DNA from 4 places in the Streptomyces sp. URMC 123 genome. Region 1 is predicted to be linked to each of the others. Evidence: riboswitches for the same ligand, from Rfam matches in the RefSeq annotation. Region 1 holds a riboswitch; each other region holds the start of a gene.
What was found. Region 1 has a riboswitch for cyclic di-AMP ahead of ACSNOD_RS06880 (transglycosylase family protein). Riboswitches for the same ligand answer to the same signal wherever they lie in the genome.
Positions count from the first base shown of each region.

Region 2: it holds a riboswitch for cyclic di-AMP, as region 1 does, so the genes downstream of both, ACSNOD_RS03335 (C40 family peptidase) here and ACSNOD_RS06880 (transglycosylase family protein) in region 1, are expected to answer to the same signal.
Region 3: it holds a riboswitch for cyclic di-AMP, as region 1 does, so the genes downstream of both, ACSNOD_RS17430 (M23 family metallopeptidase) here and ACSNOD_RS06880 (transglycosylase family protein) in region 1, are expected to answer to the same signal.
Region 4: it holds a riboswitch for cyclic di-AMP, as region 1 does, so the genes downstream of both, ACSNOD_RS26580 (M23 family metallopeptidase) here and ACSNOD_RS06880 (transglycosylase family protein) in region 1, are expected to answer to the same signal.

Region 1 covers NZ_JBPQTV010000031.1:27,743-31,873, forward strand. The annotation lists gene ACSNOD_RS06865 (alpha/beta hydrolase) at 1-24, shown strand, start outside; gene ACSNOD_RS06870 (lactonase family protein) at 41-1,249, opposite strand; gene ACSNOD_RS06875 (DUF4230 domain-containing protein) at 1,512-2,189, opposite strand; cyclic di-AMP (ydaO/yuaA leader) riboswitch at 2,661-2,826, shown strand; gene ACSNOD_RS06880 (transglycosylase family protein) at 2,832-4,112, shown strand.
Region 2 covers NZ_JBPQTV010000012.1:26-4,156, reverse strand. The annotation lists gene ACSNOD_RS03345 (PP2C family protein-serine/threonine phosphatase) at 1-951, shown strand, start outside; gene ACSNOD_RS03340 (undecaprenyl-diphosphate phosphatase) at 1,194-2,069, shown strand; gene ACSNOD_RS03335 (C40 family peptidase) at 2,205-2,678, opposite strand; cyclic di-AMP (ydaO/yuaA leader) riboswitch at 2,682-2,836, opposite strand; partial or broken gene ACSNOD_RS03330 (DMT family transporter) at 3,201-4,131, shown strand, end outside.
Region 3 covers NZ_JBPQTV010000137.1:8,628-12,758, forward strand. The annotation lists gene ACSNOD_RS17420 (M16 family metallopeptidase) at 1-853, shown strand, start outside; gene ACSNOD_RS17425 (M16 family metallopeptidase) at 880-2,247, shown strand; cyclic di-AMP (ydaO/yuaA leader) riboswitch at 2,596-2,750, shown strand; gene ACSNOD_RS17430 (M23 family metallopeptidase) at 2,765-3,559, shown strand; gene ACSNOD_RS17435 (GntR family transcriptional regulator) at 3,846-4,131, shown strand, end outside.
Region 4 covers NZ_JBPQTV010000338.1:1,797-5,927, reverse strand. The annotation lists gene ACSNOD_RS26585 (MFS transporter) at 1-426, opposite strand, end outside; gene ACSNOD_RS26580 (M23 family metallopeptidase) at 1,062-2,210, opposite strand; cyclic di-AMP (ydaO/yuaA leader) riboswitch at 2,221-2,449, opposite strand; gene ACSNOD_RS26575 (hypothetical protein) at 2,920-4,131, shown strand, end outside.

The DNA.
Region 1 (4,131 bases):
TCGGGACCCGGAGCCCGAGCCTGAGCCCGAGCCGGAGCCGTCACAGCGGCAGCACGCACGCGGGGGCGGGCGTCTCGAAGGGCCGCCCCACGGGCGTCAGTCCGCCCGTGCCGCGGTGCACCGCGAAGACGGTCACCGTGCCCGACCGCTGGTTCGCCGCGAACAGCCACCGCTCGCGCGGATCGAAGGCGATGTGGCGCGGGAAGTCACCGCCCACCGGCACCGTGCCCAGCAGCCGGAGCCGGGCGCCCGCGGCCTCCACGGCGAAGCAGGCGACGCTGTTGTGGCCGCGGTTGGCCAGGTAGAGGAACCGGCCGTCCGCCGTCGTCAGCAGGTGGGAGGGGTAGTTGCGGACCGGCCCGGACGAGCCGGTGGGCTGGGGCCTGCCGGGGGTGAGGACGCCCTCGGCGGGGTCGTAGCGGCACACCACCACCGTGTCGTCGAGTTCATTGGCCACATAGGCGAACCGCCCCGACGGGTGGAAGGCGAGCTGGCGCGGCCCGGCCCCGGGACGCAGCGCGGACCGGGAGCGTTCGGTGAGGGTGCCGCGCCGGGGGTCGAGCCGGTAGCCGTAGACCGTGTCGGTGCCGAGGTCGACGGCGAGCACATGCCGGCCGTCCGGCGCGGTGACCACCTGGTGGGCGTGCGGGCCGCTCTGCCCCGGGCCGGGCGCCGGGCTGGTGTGGGTGACCAGGTCGCTGCGCGGCCCGAGACCGCCGTCGGCCAGCACGGGGTGCACCGTCACGCTGCCCGAGCGGTAGTTGGCGCTCAGCAGATGGCGGCCCTCGGGGTGGACCGACAGATGGCAGGGGCCGCCGTCCGCCGGTCTGCTGCCCAGCACTCTCGGCTCCCAGCCGCCCGCGTCGAGCGCGATGGCGGTCACGGCGCCGCGCCGGCGCTCATTGACGGTGTAGAGGGTGCGGCCGGTGGGGGAGAGGGCCAGATACGAGGGGTCGGCCACGCCGTCGAGCGCCCCGGTCCCCACGATCCGGCCGCTGTCCGGGTCGTAGCCGGCGAGGCCCAGGCCGGGGGCGCCGCCGCTGCCGGAGGTGTAGGCGCCGAGGAACAGCCTGCGCAGCGGCGCCCGGCCGTCCGGGGCGCCGCCCCCGGGGCCCGGCCCGGGGCGCGCGGCTCCCTCGCCGGCCCCCCTGGCCTCCCCCGGGCGGGCGGCGGTGGCGCCCGCCCCGGCGGCCCCGGCGGCGAGCAGGGTGAGCAGACGGCGGCGGCCGATTCCTGAAGCGCTGCCCATGGCGGTCCCTCCGGTCCCGGGCGCCCGTGCGCGCCCGCTCGTCGTTGCGTCTCGTCGTCGCTCGCATCCGGTACGGCCGATACGTCCCGTATGTCGTTCGGCTCCGGCCAGAGCCACGGTAGGGCGCTCGGCGGAGCGAGCGCTCGAACGACATCGGCCCGTTCGGCGCGGGCGGCGCGGCGCGGCGGGTCGCCGAACCGCCGGGAGGGGAACAGCGCAGTGGCCTGCTCACCCGCTGGGAGGGGAACAGTGCAGCGGCCTGTCACCCGCTGGGAGGCGCGAACCGCACGGTGATCCGCTCATAGCCGAGGGAGCGGATCAGGTTCTCCAGCATCGTCCGCGTGTTCCGCTCGGCGCGGTCCGTCAGATCGCTCTCCCGCGCCGCCTCCTCGATGTGCCGCACCGCCAGCCGGTGCACCTCGCGCTCGTCGTTGGGGTTGTCGGAGAACACATCGCCGAGCCGGTCGAGCAGGCCCCGCTCCTTGGCCACGGCGTACGACCGGTCCGCGTCGAGCGCCGCCCTGCCCAGCCGGGCGCGGGGCAGGGTGACGGTGGCGCTCTTCCGGTCCTCCGTCACGGTCACCGCGTCCTCGCCCAGCCCGCCGAGGTCGACATGGGCGCCGACGGTGCCCGCGCCCACGAAGAGCGTCCGGCTGCCGCGCACCGCGTCGGGCAGGAACTTCGCGTCCTTGTCCAGGTCGACCACCACCTGGAAGTTCCCCGAGGCGGCCTCGTAGCGGCTCATGTCCTGGATGGACTCCAGCAGCGCGGGACCGGTGCGGTCCTCGGTGCGGGTGCCGAACGGATCGAGGGCATCGGGCAACAGGCGCAACCACGCGACGAGCAGCAGCAGTCCGAGGACGACGGCCATCAGGGCCAGCGCGGCCGGCAGGGCGACCCACCAGGTCACCCGGCGGCGTTCACGGTGTGCGGACGGCATGGCGCACCTCCCGGCGGCGGGACTTCGGCGACGCGGCCCGAGGGCCTTTCACGGCTCATGTCCTCCCCGTTCTTCCCCCGTGCCGCCCGGTTCACGACCGCCGTGCGGGAGCGGGCAAACCGGGCGTGTGCGGATGCGCCGGGCAACGCGCCCCTGGTGCCTCCGTGATGCAATTCACACCCACCGCACCCCTCGGGGCGCTCCCGATGCCCCGGTGAATCGTTTCCGGCCAACTTCCTTGCCGTATCCGGACTTTATCGGGCCATGCGGCCGACCCTTTTTCGCGCTGCGATGAAGATCCGGAGCGCAGAGTGACGCCCCGGCCGAAGCGTGGAATGCGTTCATCGGCAATCCCCCATTCCGGGTTCTTGTGGCGGCGAATTGAATGTGATTTCTTTTGCCCGTCCCGCCGATCGACCAAGGGCGGGCATCATCCGCCGGAGCGCCGAATCCTGCCGCCGGTGGGGGGTGACCACACCAATGCTCATGGCAGGAGCGGGGGAACCAGGTAGGCGCCGCACCGTGTGGCCACGGGCGGCTTGGGGTGAAGACGCGCGACGGCGACGCCGTATCGAGCGACCGGGCGACTCCGGCCCGAACCCGACAGCTCACCTCGCAGGCGTAGGAGAGGAAAGATCGCCCATGCCTGCACGTGGACGTCATCGCCGGTACAAGCCCAGCCGCATATCGCGTGCCTCCCTCACGGCCGCCGCCGGCGGGGCCGGCATCGCCCTTCCGCTCATCGGGGTCTCCCAGGCCGACGCCGCCTCGGTGGACACCTGGGACAAGGTCGCCGAGTGCGAATCCACCGGCAACTGGAACATCAACACCGGCAACGGCTATTACGGCGGCCTCCAGTTCACCCAGAGCACCTGGAAGGCCTTCGGCGGCACCGCGTACGCGCCGCGCGCCGACCAGGCCAGCAAGGACGAGCAGATCGCCGTCGCCGAGAAGGTGCTCAAGGGCCAGGGGCCGGGTGCCTGGCCGGTCTGCTCCGGCAAGGCGGGCCTCGCCCGCGGCGGCGCGGCGCCCCGCACGGCCCCCGCCCCGCAGGAGCGCCGGCAGGCCGCCGCCCCCCAGGAGCGCCGGACGGCGCAGCAGCCGAAGGCCGAGCGGAAGGCGGAGCCCCGGCGGAGCGCGCCCCAGCAGGAGCGGGGGCCCGCCACCTCTCCGGCGCCGGCGCCCACCGACACCGCGCGGAGCACCTTCTACACCGTCGTCACCGGCGACACCCTGTCCACGATCTCGCAGGACCAGGGCGTGGCGGGCGGCTGGGAGCGGCTCTACGAGACCAACCGCCGGGTCATAGGGGACGACCCCGACCTGATCATGCCCGGTCAGCGGCTGGCGCTCGGCCACGAGGGCAGCCACGCCACCCCGCCCAAGGCCGGCTCGCCGGACCGGCGGGCGCAGGCCGCCCCGCAAACCCGTCCCCAGGCGCCCGTCGCCCGCAAGAAGGCCGAGCGGCCCGCCGCCCAGCACAAGGCGAAGCCCGCCGGTTCCGTCGCGTCCCGGTCCACCGGCTTCACCGCGCCGGTCCGGGTGGGCCCCAGCACTCCCTACCGGGCCGCCGGCGGCAGTTGGGCCAGCGGCTACCACACCGGTGTGGACTTCTCCGTCTCCACCGGCACCTCGGTCAAGGCCATCACCTCGGGCCAGGTCGTCTCCGCCGGCTGGGGCGGGGCGTACGGCTACGAGGTGGTGATCCGGCACGCCGACGGCAAGTACAGCCAGTACGCCCACCTGTCGGCGCTCTCCGTCTCCGCCGGGCAGTCGGTCTCGGTCGGCCAGCAGATCGGCCGCTCCGGTTCCACCGGCAACAGCACCGGCCCGCACCTGCACTTCGAGGTGCGCACCGGCCCCTCGTACGGCTCGGACATCGACCCCATCGCCTACCTGCGCTCGCACGGCGTCAGCGTCTGACGGGACCGGTCCCCGGCCG
Region 2 (4,131 bases), on a different contig from region 1:
CGGACGCTGCTGGGCGTCGCGATCGGGGTGCGCGGCCGGGTGTACGGGAATCTGTACCTGTCGGACCGCATCGACGGCCGGCCCTTCGACGCCGACGACGAGGCGCTGGTGGTGGCCCTGGCCGGCGCGGCCGGCGTCGCCATCGAGAACGCCCGGCTCTACGGCCAGGTCCGCTCCGGCGCCGAGCAGTTCCAGCGGCTGCTGCTGCCCCGGCTGCCCGAGCTGGCGCCGTTCACCTCCTGGGCGCTGTACCAGCCGGCGACGGACCCGGCCCTGCTGGGCGGCGACTGGTACGACGCGCTCGTGCTGCCGGACGGCGCCCTGGCGACCATCGTCGGCGACGTGGTCGGCCACGACGTGCGGGCGGCGGCGGCCATGGCGCGGCTCCGCAACATGCTGCGGGCCCTCGCCTTCGACACCGGCGCCGCGCCCAGCGCCGTACTGGCCCGGCTCGACCGGACCCTGGAGGCGCTGGGCGAGCCCGTGATGGCGACCGTGTGCCTGGCCCGCATCGAGCCCCACGAGGGCGGGTGGCGGCTGGTCTGGAGCAGCGCGGGCCACCCGCCGCCGCTGGTGGTCACCGCGCCGGGCGAGGCCGGCTACCCCGAGGGCGAGCCCGATCCGCCGCTCGGGGTCGACGCCGGCCACCGGCGGCTCGACCACCGGTGCCCGCTGCCCCCGGGCGCCACCGTGGTGATGTTCACCGACGGCCTGGTCGAGCACCCGCGCCGGGACCTCGGGGACGGCCTGCGGACGGTGGCCGAGGTGGCCGCGGCGCACGCGGACCGGCCGGTGGAGGAGCTGGGCCGGGCGGTGGTGGCCGCCCGGCCCAGCGACGGCCACGACGACATGGCGGTGCTCGCCCTCCGCGCGCCGGCGACGGCGGAGGGCCGGGGTCCTCGGAAGGCGGAGGGCCGGGGTCTTCAGAAAGCCGTTACACAAGGGCGCTAGGCTTCCCTCCGCCGAGGCCGGTGATCCTCATCGGGGGCACGTCAGGCGGAGGGCGGTCGACCGGCTCCGCGTCGAAGGAGTCGGCGAGGGGGCGGCGGCGGCTCGCCGCGGGCCGCCTCCCGCAGCAGCGGGCCACCTCCCGCAGAAGGGGACACGCCCGTCGGCCGGATGCCCGGAAAACCCCGCGTGACCTGTGGTCCAGCAGGTCAGGCCATGATCATTGCTTGGATGCGTTACGTCTCATGTCGTGGTTCGAATCATTCATCCTGGGGCTCGTCCAGGGGTTGACCGAGTTCCTGCCGATCTCCTCCAGCGCCCATCTGCGGCTGACCGCGGCATTCGCGCAGTGGGAGGACCCGGGGGCGGCGTTCACCGCCATCACCCAGATCGGGACCGAGGCCGCCGTCCTCATCTACTTCCGCAAGGACATCGCGCGGATCATCTCGGCGTGGTGCCGCTCGCTGTTCGACAAGTCGCTGCGCTCCGATCACGACGCGAAGATGGGCTGGCTGGTGATCGTCGGCTCGATCCCCATCGGTGTGCTGGGGGTCACGCTCAAGGACCAGATCGAGGGCCCGTTCCGCGATCTGCGGGTGACCGCCACCACGCTCATCGTCATGGGCATCGTCCTCGGAGTCGCCGACCGGCTGGCGGCACGTGACGAGAACGGCGGCCGACACCGCGCGGTCCGCGAGCGCAAGACGCTCTCCGAGCTCACCGTGCGCGACGGCCTCGTCTACGGCGTCTGCCAGGCGATGGCCCTCATCCCCGGCGTCTCCCGCTCCGGGGCGACGATCAGCGGCGGCCTGCTGATGGGCTACACCCGGGAGGCGGCGGCCCGGTACTCCTTCCTGCTCGCCATCCCCGCCGTGCTGGCCTCGGGCGGCTACGAGCTCAAGGACGCCATGAGCGAGGGCCATGTCGCCTGGGGCCCCACGGCCTTCGCCACGGTCATCGCCTTCGTGGTGGGATACGCGGTGATCGCGTGGTTCATGCGGTTCATCTCGACCAAGAGCTTCATGCCCTTCGTGGTCTACCGCATCCTGCTCGGCATCGCCCTGATCATCCTGGTGGCGATGGGCGTCCTGGAACCGGACGCGGGCCAGTCCGTGGGCTGACCCGTCGAGAAGCGGCTTCCGCCCCCCGCCCGTCATGGGCCGGGGGCGGCTGCGTTTCGGCCGCGGGCGGTGCACCGGGGCCGGTGCACCGGGGCTGGTTCGCAGGGCCGGTTCGCCGGGGCCGGTTCGCCCGAATCAGCTCACGCGGCCGTACCAGACGCTGTTGGTCCAGATCTTCTCCTGGCGCACGGTCTTGCCCGGCTTCGGCGAGTGCCAGATCGTGTTGTTACCCGCGTAGATGCCGACGTGGTAGACGTTCCGTCCGGAGTGGAAGAACACCAGGTCGCCCGCCTGTCGGCCGGAGGCGGGAATGTGGCGGGTCCGGTTGTACTGGGCGGCCGCCGTGCGCGGGAGGTTCTTGCCGGCCCGCTTGTAGGCGTACTGCGTGAGCCCCGAGCAGTCGAACCGGTTGGGGCCCGCCGCCCCGTACTGGTACGGGGCGCCCCGCTTGGCCGCGGCGGCCTTGAGCGCCGTGCCGGCCGGGCTCGCGGCCTCGGCGCCGCCGGACATCGCCGGGACGAGGACCGTCGCGGCGACGGCCGCGGTGGTGAGGGCGGCCGTGGCGCCGGCCCGGGACATGAGCGTGGGTATGTGCGTCCGCGCGGACATGGGTGAACCCTTCGTCATCCGCCTGCGAAAGATGACCTGTCGGGTTCGGGCTGCGAAGGTGCCCGGCCAATGCGTGGCTTCACCCCAAGGGCCACCGCTGTCGTGGCCCGTCGTGCTCGGGTCTCCCGCTCCTGCCAACTCGTCTGCGTCGGTCACGTCCGGGTGGTGGCAGGACTCGGCGTCCGCCCGGACGGCCCCGTCCCGACGACGGGGGCTTGAACGTCAGTCATGGATACTGCGCCATCAACCGATCGAATTCAGAGCCGAAACGGCCTTCTGTGAACATGTTCACTACTCATTCGGTCGGGCGTGTCCCGCCGGATTTCTCCCCATGAGGGCGGCTGTGCACCACTCCTGACCCCGGGTCACCGGCCGCCCCCGCCACGTCGTACGACGGCCCGCGCCCGCCCCCGTACTCCACCGGCAGTACACCCGGAGCCGACCGGCGGACGACGACAACGCGGCCGTACGGGAGGAAGGTTGTGGCATGAACGGCAACGGACGCCCTCGCCGGGGCCGGACATGAGCCCCCTCGCCCTCTCGGTGGCACTGGCCCTGCTCTCCGCCGTCGCCTACGCCGCCGCGGCCGTCGTGCAGGAGCGGCTCGCCGCCGGCTCCGCCCCGGGGTGGGCGCCGCTGCTGCGCCAGGGGCGCTGGTGGGCGTCGGTGGCCCTGAACGGCGCGGGCGCCCTGCTGCATGTGATGGCGCTGGGCTGGGGGCCGCTGAGCGTCGTTCAGCCGCTGGGGGTGCTGACCGTGGTGTTCGCCCTGCCCATGGCGGCCGTGTGGGTGAAGCGGCCGGTGAGCCGGGCGGGACGGTGGGGCGCCGTGCTGGTCACCGCGGGCCTGGCCGGGATGCTGCTGCTGACGGGCTCCGGCGAGTCCCGCCCCCTGACCGGCGCCGAGCAGCTGGCCGTGGCGGTGGGCACGCTCGGGGTGCTGACCGGGGCCGGGGTGACGGCGCGATGGGGGCGGCCCACGGCCCGGGCGGTGGCGCTGGCCTGCGCCTCCGGGGTGTCGTTCGGTGTGGCGTCGGTCTTCGTCAAGGCGGTGGTGGACGACTGGACGATCACCTCGGCCGCGGCCTGGCGGGGCGCGGCGCTGCTGGCGGAGCTGCCGCTGCTGGTCGCGGTCGCGGTGCTCGCGGTGACAGGGCTGGCCACGTCGCAGGCGTCGTACCGGGGGGCGGGGCTGACGGCGCCGCTGGCCACGCTCACCGTCGTCAACCCCGTGATCGCCTCCCTGATCGGCCTGGCGCTGCTGGACGAGGGCATCCGCTACGGCCTCGGCGGCGCGCTGCTGGTGCTGGCGGCGGCCGTGGTGACGGTGCTGGGGCTGCTGACGCTGATCCGTGAGACGGCGGCGGCGCGGGGCCGGGCCCGTACGGTGCCCCGGGCCGGCGGCGGGCCGCGGCGCCGGGAGCGCGCGCCCGAAGCCCCGCGCGACGCCGAGG
Region 3 (4,131 bases), on a different contig from region 1:
GCCCAACAACGCCGTACTGTCGGTCGTCGGCGACATCGACCCCGAGCAGACGCTCGCCTGGATCGAGAAGTACTTCGGCACGATCCCCGGCCACGACGGCAAGCAGCCCCCGCGCGACGGCTCCCTGCCGGAGATCATCGGCGAGGAGCTGCGCCAGGTCGTGCGCGAGGAGGTGCCCTCCCGGGCCCTGATGGCCGCCTACCGGCTGCCGCACGACGGCACGCGCGAGGCCGACGCCGCGGATCTGGCGCTGACGGTGCTCGGCGGCGGTGAGTCCTCCCGCCTGTACAACCGGCTGGTGCGCCGCGACCGTACGGCCGTCGCGGCCGGCTTCGGACTGCTGCGGCTGGCCGGCGCCCCCTCCCTCGGCTGGCTGGACGTGAAGACCTCCGGGGGCGTCGAGGTCCCCGACATCGAACGCGCGGTCGACGAGGAGCTGGCCCGTTTCGCCGCCGAGGGGCCCACCCCCGAGGAGATGGAGCGCGCCCAGGCACAGCTGGAGCGCGAGTGGCTGGACCGGCTCGCCACCGTCGGCGGGCGCGCCGACGAACTGTGCCGCTACGCCGTGCTCTTCGGTGACCCGCAGCTCGCCCTGACGGCCGTGGGCCGGGTGCTGGACGTCACCGCCGACGAGGTGCGCGCCGTGGCCGCCGCCCGGCTGCGCCCCGACAACCGCGCGGTGCTGGTCTACGAGCCCACCGAGGCCCCTAAGATCGCCGACTCCGCCGAGGAGCCGTCGGACGAGATGGCGTCCGGAGCCACTGTCGAGGCCGCCCCCGGCGGCACCACCGATGCCGGGTCGGGCCCCGCCGCCGACCGTGACGCGACGCAGGAAGAGGAGGCGGCCAAGTGAGCGAGACCGCTGCCGTGACCCCCACGATGACCTTCCACCCGCAGCCGCGGGGCGGCGTCGCCAAGCCGTGGGCCTTCCCGGCCCCCGAGCGCGCCACCCTGCCCAACGGCCTGACGGTCCTGCGCTGCCACCGCCCCGGCCAGCAGGTCGTCGCCGTCGAGATCAACCTCGACGCGCCGCTGGACGCCGAGCCCAAGGGCCTCGACGGGGTCTCCACGATCATGGCCCGCGCGCTGTCGGAGGGCACCGACAAGCACACCGCCGAGGAGTTCGCCGCCGAGCTGGAGCGCTGCGGCGCGACCCTGGACGCGCACGCCGACCACCCGGGCGTCCGGGTCTCCCTGGAGGTGCCGGCCTCCCGGCTCACCAAGGCGCTCGGGCTCCTCGCCGACGCGCTGCGCGCCCCCGCCTTCCCCGACGGCGAGGTCGAGCGGCTGGTGCGCAACCGGCTGGACGAGATCCCGCACGAGCTCGCCAACCCCGGCCGCCGGGCCGCCATGGCGCTGTCCCAGACGCTGTTCCCCGCCGAGTCGCGGATGTCGCGCCCCCGGCAGGGCACGCTGGAGACCGTCGAGCGCATCGACGCCGCGGCCGTGCGCGCCTTCTACGAGGCCCATGTGCGCCCCGCGACGACCACCGCGGTGGTCGTGGGCGACTTCTCCGGCATCGACCTCGACGCGGCGCTCGCCGACAGCCTGGGCGCCTGGACCGGCGGCACCGCCGAACCGCGGCCCGTGCCGCCGGTGACGGCGGACGACACCGGCCGCGTCGTGATCGTCGACCGCCCCGGCGCGGTCCAGACCCAGCTGCTGATCGGCCGGCTCGGGCCGGACCGCCACGACCGCGTGTGGCCGGCGCAGGTGCTCGGCACCTACTGCCTGGGCGGCACCCTCACCTCCCGGCTCGACCGCGTGCTGCGCGAGGAGAAGGGCTACACCTACGGCGTACGGGCGTTCGGCCAGGTGCTGCTGTCCGCGCCCGACGGCAGCGGGGCCGCCATGCTCGCCATCAGCGGCTCGGTGGACACCCCGTCCACGGCGCCGGCGCTCGCCGACCTCTGGAAGGTGCTGCGCACGCTCGCCGCCGAGGGGCTCACCGACGCCGAGCGGGACGTCGCGGTGCAGAACCTGGTGGGCGTCGCGCCGCTGAAGTACGAGACCGCCGCGGCCGTCGCGGGCACCTTCGCCGACCAGGTGGAGCAGCACCTGCCCGACGACTACCAGGCGCAGCTGTACGCCCGGCTCGCGGAGACCGGCACGGTGGAGGCCACCGCTGCGGTCGTCAACGCCTTCCCCGTGGACCGGCTGGTGACCGTACTGGTGGGTGACGCCTCCAGCATCGCGGAGCCGGTGCGGGAGCTGGGCATCGGCGAGGTCAGCATCATCAAGGGCTGACCCGCTCCGCGGCGCGCGTCCGTACGGACGGAAAGTCGACGACTGTACGGGTCGAAGCCGGTGCCCGTACGGACGGAAGGCCGGTGCCGTACGGAGCGAAGCGCGCGTCCGTACGGACCGAAGCCGGTGCGACGACCGTACGGACCCCCGTGCCGCGCGGTGAACAGGACGCATCTCGGCCCCTCTTGGGGCCCGAGGTGCGTCCTTTGTCCGTTTTATTGGAGAGGTTGCCCGTCTTTCCTGTGGCGTGCGCTACAAAAGCCCCGTTCTGTTTGCCGATTGAAAGACGAGCCGATTAGCGTCGGTCCGGCTGTTCGACCGAGCATCACAGTCGCACCCGCGACTGGCGGACAGTCATCGCCGAGTCCCCGCATGGCGCGAGCCAGGGGAGCCGGGGACCCAAACGTCCCTGGGGTGAATCGGGCGCCTTTGACGAGGGGCCCGTAGGAGACCTTCCTGCTCCGAACCCGTCAGCTAACCCGGTAGGCGAGAAGGAAGGAAAGGAGCACGCCACCCCATGGCGTTCACCCGTGCCACCGGGAAGCACCGCCGTCCGGGCCGTATGGCCCGTTCCGGCGCGAACATCGCGGGCATAGCCACCCTCGCCACCACCGGCGTCGTCGCCACCCTGGCCAGCCCGGCGGTCGCGGCGAGCGGAGAGGCGCCCTCGGTCGAGACGACCGGCCTCAACCAGGCGATCGTCATCGGTGACACGATGACCGAGACCATCGACGCCCAGGCCCAGACGCAGCAGCACATGGCCGACGAGGCCGCCGCGAAGGCGAAGGCCGAGGCCGAGGCCAAGAAGCAGGCCGAGGCGGAGAAGCGGCGCGCCGAGGCGCAGGCCAAGGCCGAGCGCGAGGCCCAGGAGCGGGCCGCCCGCGAGGCGGAGCGCAAGCGCCTGATGGCCTATGTGGCGCCCGTGGAGGGCTCCTACGTCTCCACCCAGTACAAGGCCTCCGGCGGCAACTGGTCGTCCGGCAGCCACACCGGCATCGACTTCCACGCCGCCTCCGGCACCACGGTGCGCTCGGTGGCCTCCGGCACCGTGGTCGAGGCGGGCTGGGGCGGCGCCTACGGCAACAACGTCGTCATCAAGCACGCCGACGGCACCTACACGCAGTACGGGCACCTGTCGTCCGTGTCCGTGTCCGCGGGCCAGACCGTCACCCCGGGCCAGCAGATCGGTCTGTCGGGCAGCACCGGCAACTCCACCGGTCCGCACCTCCACTTCGAGGCCCGCACCGGCGCCACCTATGGCTCGGACATCGACCCGATCGCCTACCTCCGCTCGCACGGCGTGAACATCTGATCTCTTCGAGGCTTCCTTCCGCCTTCCCCGAGGGCCCCGGCGCATGCGCCGGGGCCCTCGGGTTTCTCCCCGCCCCGCCGCGACCCTGGCCAGGACGCGTCGCGTTCCGGCCAAAAGATATGCATGAAATCACCGGCGCCATCGGAAATCGCGCCGCGCTGCCCTAGAGTCGCCGCAGCGAGGGAATTGGGTTCGTTTCGCGGTGAAGAATGTTTCCGGGGCGGCGAAAGGCGGAGGGCCGAAGAATGCGGAGTCGACGGTGAACGGCGACGCGGCGGGCGGCGGCATCCCCGCGCACGCGGTCTGCGACGCGATCCGTGACGACATCGTCTCCGGGGTCCACCCGCCCGGCGGCCGGCTGACCGAGGAGCTCCTCGCCCGCCGCCACGGGGTCTCCCGGGTGCCCGTGCGGGAGGCCCTGCGCACGCTGGAGTCCGAGGGCTTCGTCACCACCCGCCGGCACGCCGGCGCCTGTGTCGCCCAGCCGTCCGAGCGGGAGGCCGCCGACCTCCTGGACATCCGGGCGCTGCTGGAGCCGCTGGGCGCGGCACGCGCCGCCCAGCGGCGCACCG
Region 4 (4,131 bases), on a different contig from region 1:
CGCGCCGAGCCAGAAGCTGCCGTTGATGATCAGGTCGACGCGGCCGCGGTACTCGGAGGGGATCAGCTCGTCGATGGCGGAGTTGATGGCGGCGTACTCACCACCGATGCCGAAGCCGGTGAGGAAGCGGAAGGCGAAGAACCACCAGTTGGAGAAGGAGACGGCGGTCAGCGCGGTCGCCGCGAGGTAGACCGCGAGGGTCAGCATGAAGAGCTTCCGGCGGCCGAAGCGGTCCGTCAGCCAGCCGAAGAAAAGGGCGCCCAGACAGGCGCCCGCGACGTAGAGAGCGGCGGCCAGGCCGGTGACCTGCGCGGAGCTGATGGGCAGTCCGCTGCCCTGCTCCGAGAGCCGGCCGGCGATGTTGCCGACGACCGTGACCTCCAGGCCGTCGAGTATCCAGACCGTGCCGAGTCCGATGACGATCATCCAGTGCCAGCGCGCCCAGGGAAGTCGGTCGAGCCGCGCGGGGACGTCGGTGGTGATGGTGCCGAGGTCGGCGCCGGGTGTCTCGGCGGCGGGTGCCTCGGGGCCGGTTTTCGCGACGGCGGGTGCCTCGGCTGTCTCGGCGGCGCGGGTCTCGGCGGCGCGGGTCTCGGCGGCGCGCGGATCAGCGGCGCGGGTCTCGGCGGCGGGCGGTCGGGAGCCCTCGGCTATTCGGGGGCCGCCCTCACCCCTGCCCCCGGGGTCGTCGCCCGGTCCCCTCGGCGCGTCTCCGGCCGGGGCCGGGCCCTGGTCTCTCCCCTGGGCCGCCTTGGGGACGATGCGCCCCGTTCCCCGGCAGTCCCCTTGGTCCTCCCCGTGATCCTCTCGGTGAGCGGCGGTCGTCATCGCACCCTCCTCGTCGCGGAAGTCGCCGAAGCGGGTTCCCGTACGACCAAGGCTCATGCATGCGATGTACGGCCGCAAACGCACCGCCGCGACCACGGGTTTCCCGTTCCCGTACGGGGTGTTCGGCGGACGCGGCCCTTACGAGAGGGCCCGGCGGCGGCCCGCTGCCCAGCGAAATCCGTTCCGGTTGCGGACCCCGGCACGTTCCGGTTATGGCCCCCGCAGCCGCCCGCTCAGACGTCGACGCCGTGGCCGCGCAGCCAGGACAGCGGGTTGACGGGCGAGCCGCCGCCCGGCCGGACCTCCAGGTGCAGATGCGGTCCGGTGACATTGCCCGTGGCGCCGACCCGGCCGATGGTCTCGCCGGCCCCGACCGAACCGGAGGTCTTCGTCATCGACGACAGATGGCAGTACCAGATCTCCGTACCGTCCGGCAGCGTGAGCACGATGCGATAGCCGTACGCGCCCGCCCAGCCGGCCTGGGTGATGGTGCCGCCGTGCACGGCCTTGACCGGGGTGCCCGTCGGGGCGGCGAAGTCCTGGCCGGTGTGGTTGCGCGACCACATGGAACCGGACTCGCCGAAGGTCGAGGTCAGGGTGTACGAGGCCAGTGGCGCGACATGGCCGCCCGACGCCTTGGCCGTCCCCCCGGACCCGTCCTCGTCACCGCCGCCCGAACCGCCGGAGCCGCCCGAGCCGCCGTCCTCCTCGCCGCCGCCCCCCGCGCGTTCGGCCTGCGCCTGGGCGTCCTCCGCGGCCTTCTTCCGCTTCGCCTCCTCCGCGGCCTCCGCCTCGGCCTGCGCCTGGGCGGTCTCCGCGGCCTCCGCCGCCGCCGACGTGGCCGCCGCGCGCTCGGCGGCGGTGCGCTCCGCGGCGTCGGCCGCCGACTGCTGCTGCTCGGCCTGGCGCATGATGCGGGCGCGCAGCGCCTCGCCCGCGCCGGTGCCCTGCTCCGCCTCGGCCGTGGTCAGGCCGGCCTGGGTGAGCGGGGCGGCGGCCTGCCGCGCGGTGCCCGCGTCCCCCGCGGTGGCACCCTCGGCGGCGGCGTCGCCCCTCACCAGAGAGCCGATGCCCGGCAGGGACTCTGCGTCGGGGAGCTGGTTCACGACCCGGGAGAGGTCGGGCACGGCGATGGAGACCGGGGGCCGCTCCTTGGCAGTGGCCATGCCGCCGGCGCCGACCGCCGCGATGACGCCGACACCCAGCACGGCCGAGCTGCGGGCCATCGAGCCGCCGCGCTGCTTGACCACGCGATGGCGGCCGCGGACCGGGGCGACGGACTCCGCGGTGGGGTTCCAGGTGCCGCCCTCGCCGCCGCCGGCCGGGGGCTCGGCGACGAATCCGGGGTATCCGGCCGAACCGGTGGGGGTGTTGGGCGCCATGCGGGCGCTCTCCTTCCTTCCTCCTCGCCTACCGGGTTAGCTGACGGGTTCGGAGCAGGAAGGTCTCCTACGGCTCCTCCACGACGGCGACCCGTGATCGTGACGCGGCGCGGGGCCGCGAGCTGTGATCCGTGGTCCATGGGCGCCTGGACGGGCCCATGGGCGGGTGGAGGCACCGATTCACCCCAGGGTGGTGGTTCCCCGGTTCCTCGTGGTGCGGGATTCGGCGACGGCGCACGGTGCCGCCTCTTGTGGCAGCTGGGACGACCGCACTGCGTTATCGAACGTTAATAGAAAGAGTCACTTCTTTCCAAGCCGCGCAGCTTGATCATTGCGAACCGACAGGTGACCTTCTCCGGCCATTTCCCCATCTATGCGCCCGAACTGATCCCCCCTCGTCAAACCTGCCTTCATCTGATCGTTCATCAGTTGTTATGCGATGCGGCCCGCCCCGCTCGCGCCTCCGCGGCCCCCCTGCCCGGGACCTCCCTTCGGGGGCGATGACGCGGCGCATCCCCACGCTCACCCCGTGAAGCGATGACGCCCGCACCCTGCGGATAAACGGCGCGCATCGGGTAGCGTCGTACATATGACCAGCGCATCGCGCCGGGCGGGCAGCCGATCGGCGCGCCGGCCGCGGAGGCGGCAGGCGCGGCGGATACGGGTGCGTCCCCTCGCCCTTCTCGCCGCACTCCTCACGGCGCTGCTGATGGCGGCCGCCGCGACCACCACGAGCGCCCGCGCGGCCGACGGCCTCGACGCCGCCGCGGACGCCCTGCACGACGGGCCCGTCTACGTCGACCCGCGGGCGTCCGACCGACTCCCACCGGACCGCGCCAAGGCCCTCGCCGACAAGATCGAGGACGCGGGCAAGCCGGTCTTCGTGGCCGTGCTGCCCACCGCGCCCGAGTACCCGCCCGGCACGCTCCTCCAGGACCTGCGCGCCAAGACCGGGATCACCGGCGTGTACGCCGTCCAGCTCGGTGACCGCTTCAGCGCGGGCGCCGATCCGCGCGTGATGCCGCGCAACGCCGTCAGCAACCTCACCGGCGAGGTCGGGCGGTCCCACCCGGGCGACGCCGCGGCCCAGCTGGAGAGCTTCGTCGACGACGCGCTCCGGCAGGCGAACGGCCGGGCGCCGTCCTCCTGGGACAGCGGCTCCTCCGGCGGCGGCCTCGGCGCCGGCGCCGCAGTGGCGCTCGTCGCCCTGCTCGCCGCGGGCGGCGGCGGAGCGTTCCTGATGCATCAGCGGAGCAAGAAGCGCCGGGCCGAGGAGGAACGGGCCCAGCTGGAGCGCCTGCGGACCGTCGTCGACGAGGACATCACCGCCTTCGGCGAGGAGCTCGACCGGCTGGACTTCCAGCCGGCGTCGCCCGAGGCGGACGACGCGATGCGCGAGGACTACGGGCGCGGGCTCGACGCCTACGAACGCGCGAAGGCCGCCATGGCGGCCGCCCGCCACCCGGACGACGTGCGGGCCGTGACCGAGGCCCTGGAGGAGGGCCGCTTCGCCCTGGCCGTGCTCGCCGCCCGCCGCGAGGGCCGTCCGCTGCCCGAACGCAGGCCGCCGTGCTTCTTCGACCCCCGGCACGGCCCCTCGGTCGAGGACGCGACATGGGCGCCGCCCGGTGGCGCGGAGCGCACGGTCCCGGTCTGCGCGGCGGACGCGGCGCGGCTGGCGGACGGCGAGGAGCCCCTGTCCCGTACGGTCGAGACGGCCTCGGGTCGCCGCCCGTACTGGGACGCGGGCCCGGCCTACGCCCCCTGGGCCGGCGGCTACTTCGGCGGTGGCATCCTGCCCGGCCTGCTCATGGGCACCATGCTCGGCAGCATGATGCACGCCCCCGGCGCCTACGCCGCCGACGGCGGCTGGGGCGGTGCCGGCGGCCCCGAGGGCGGCGACTACTCCGGCGCGGACTTC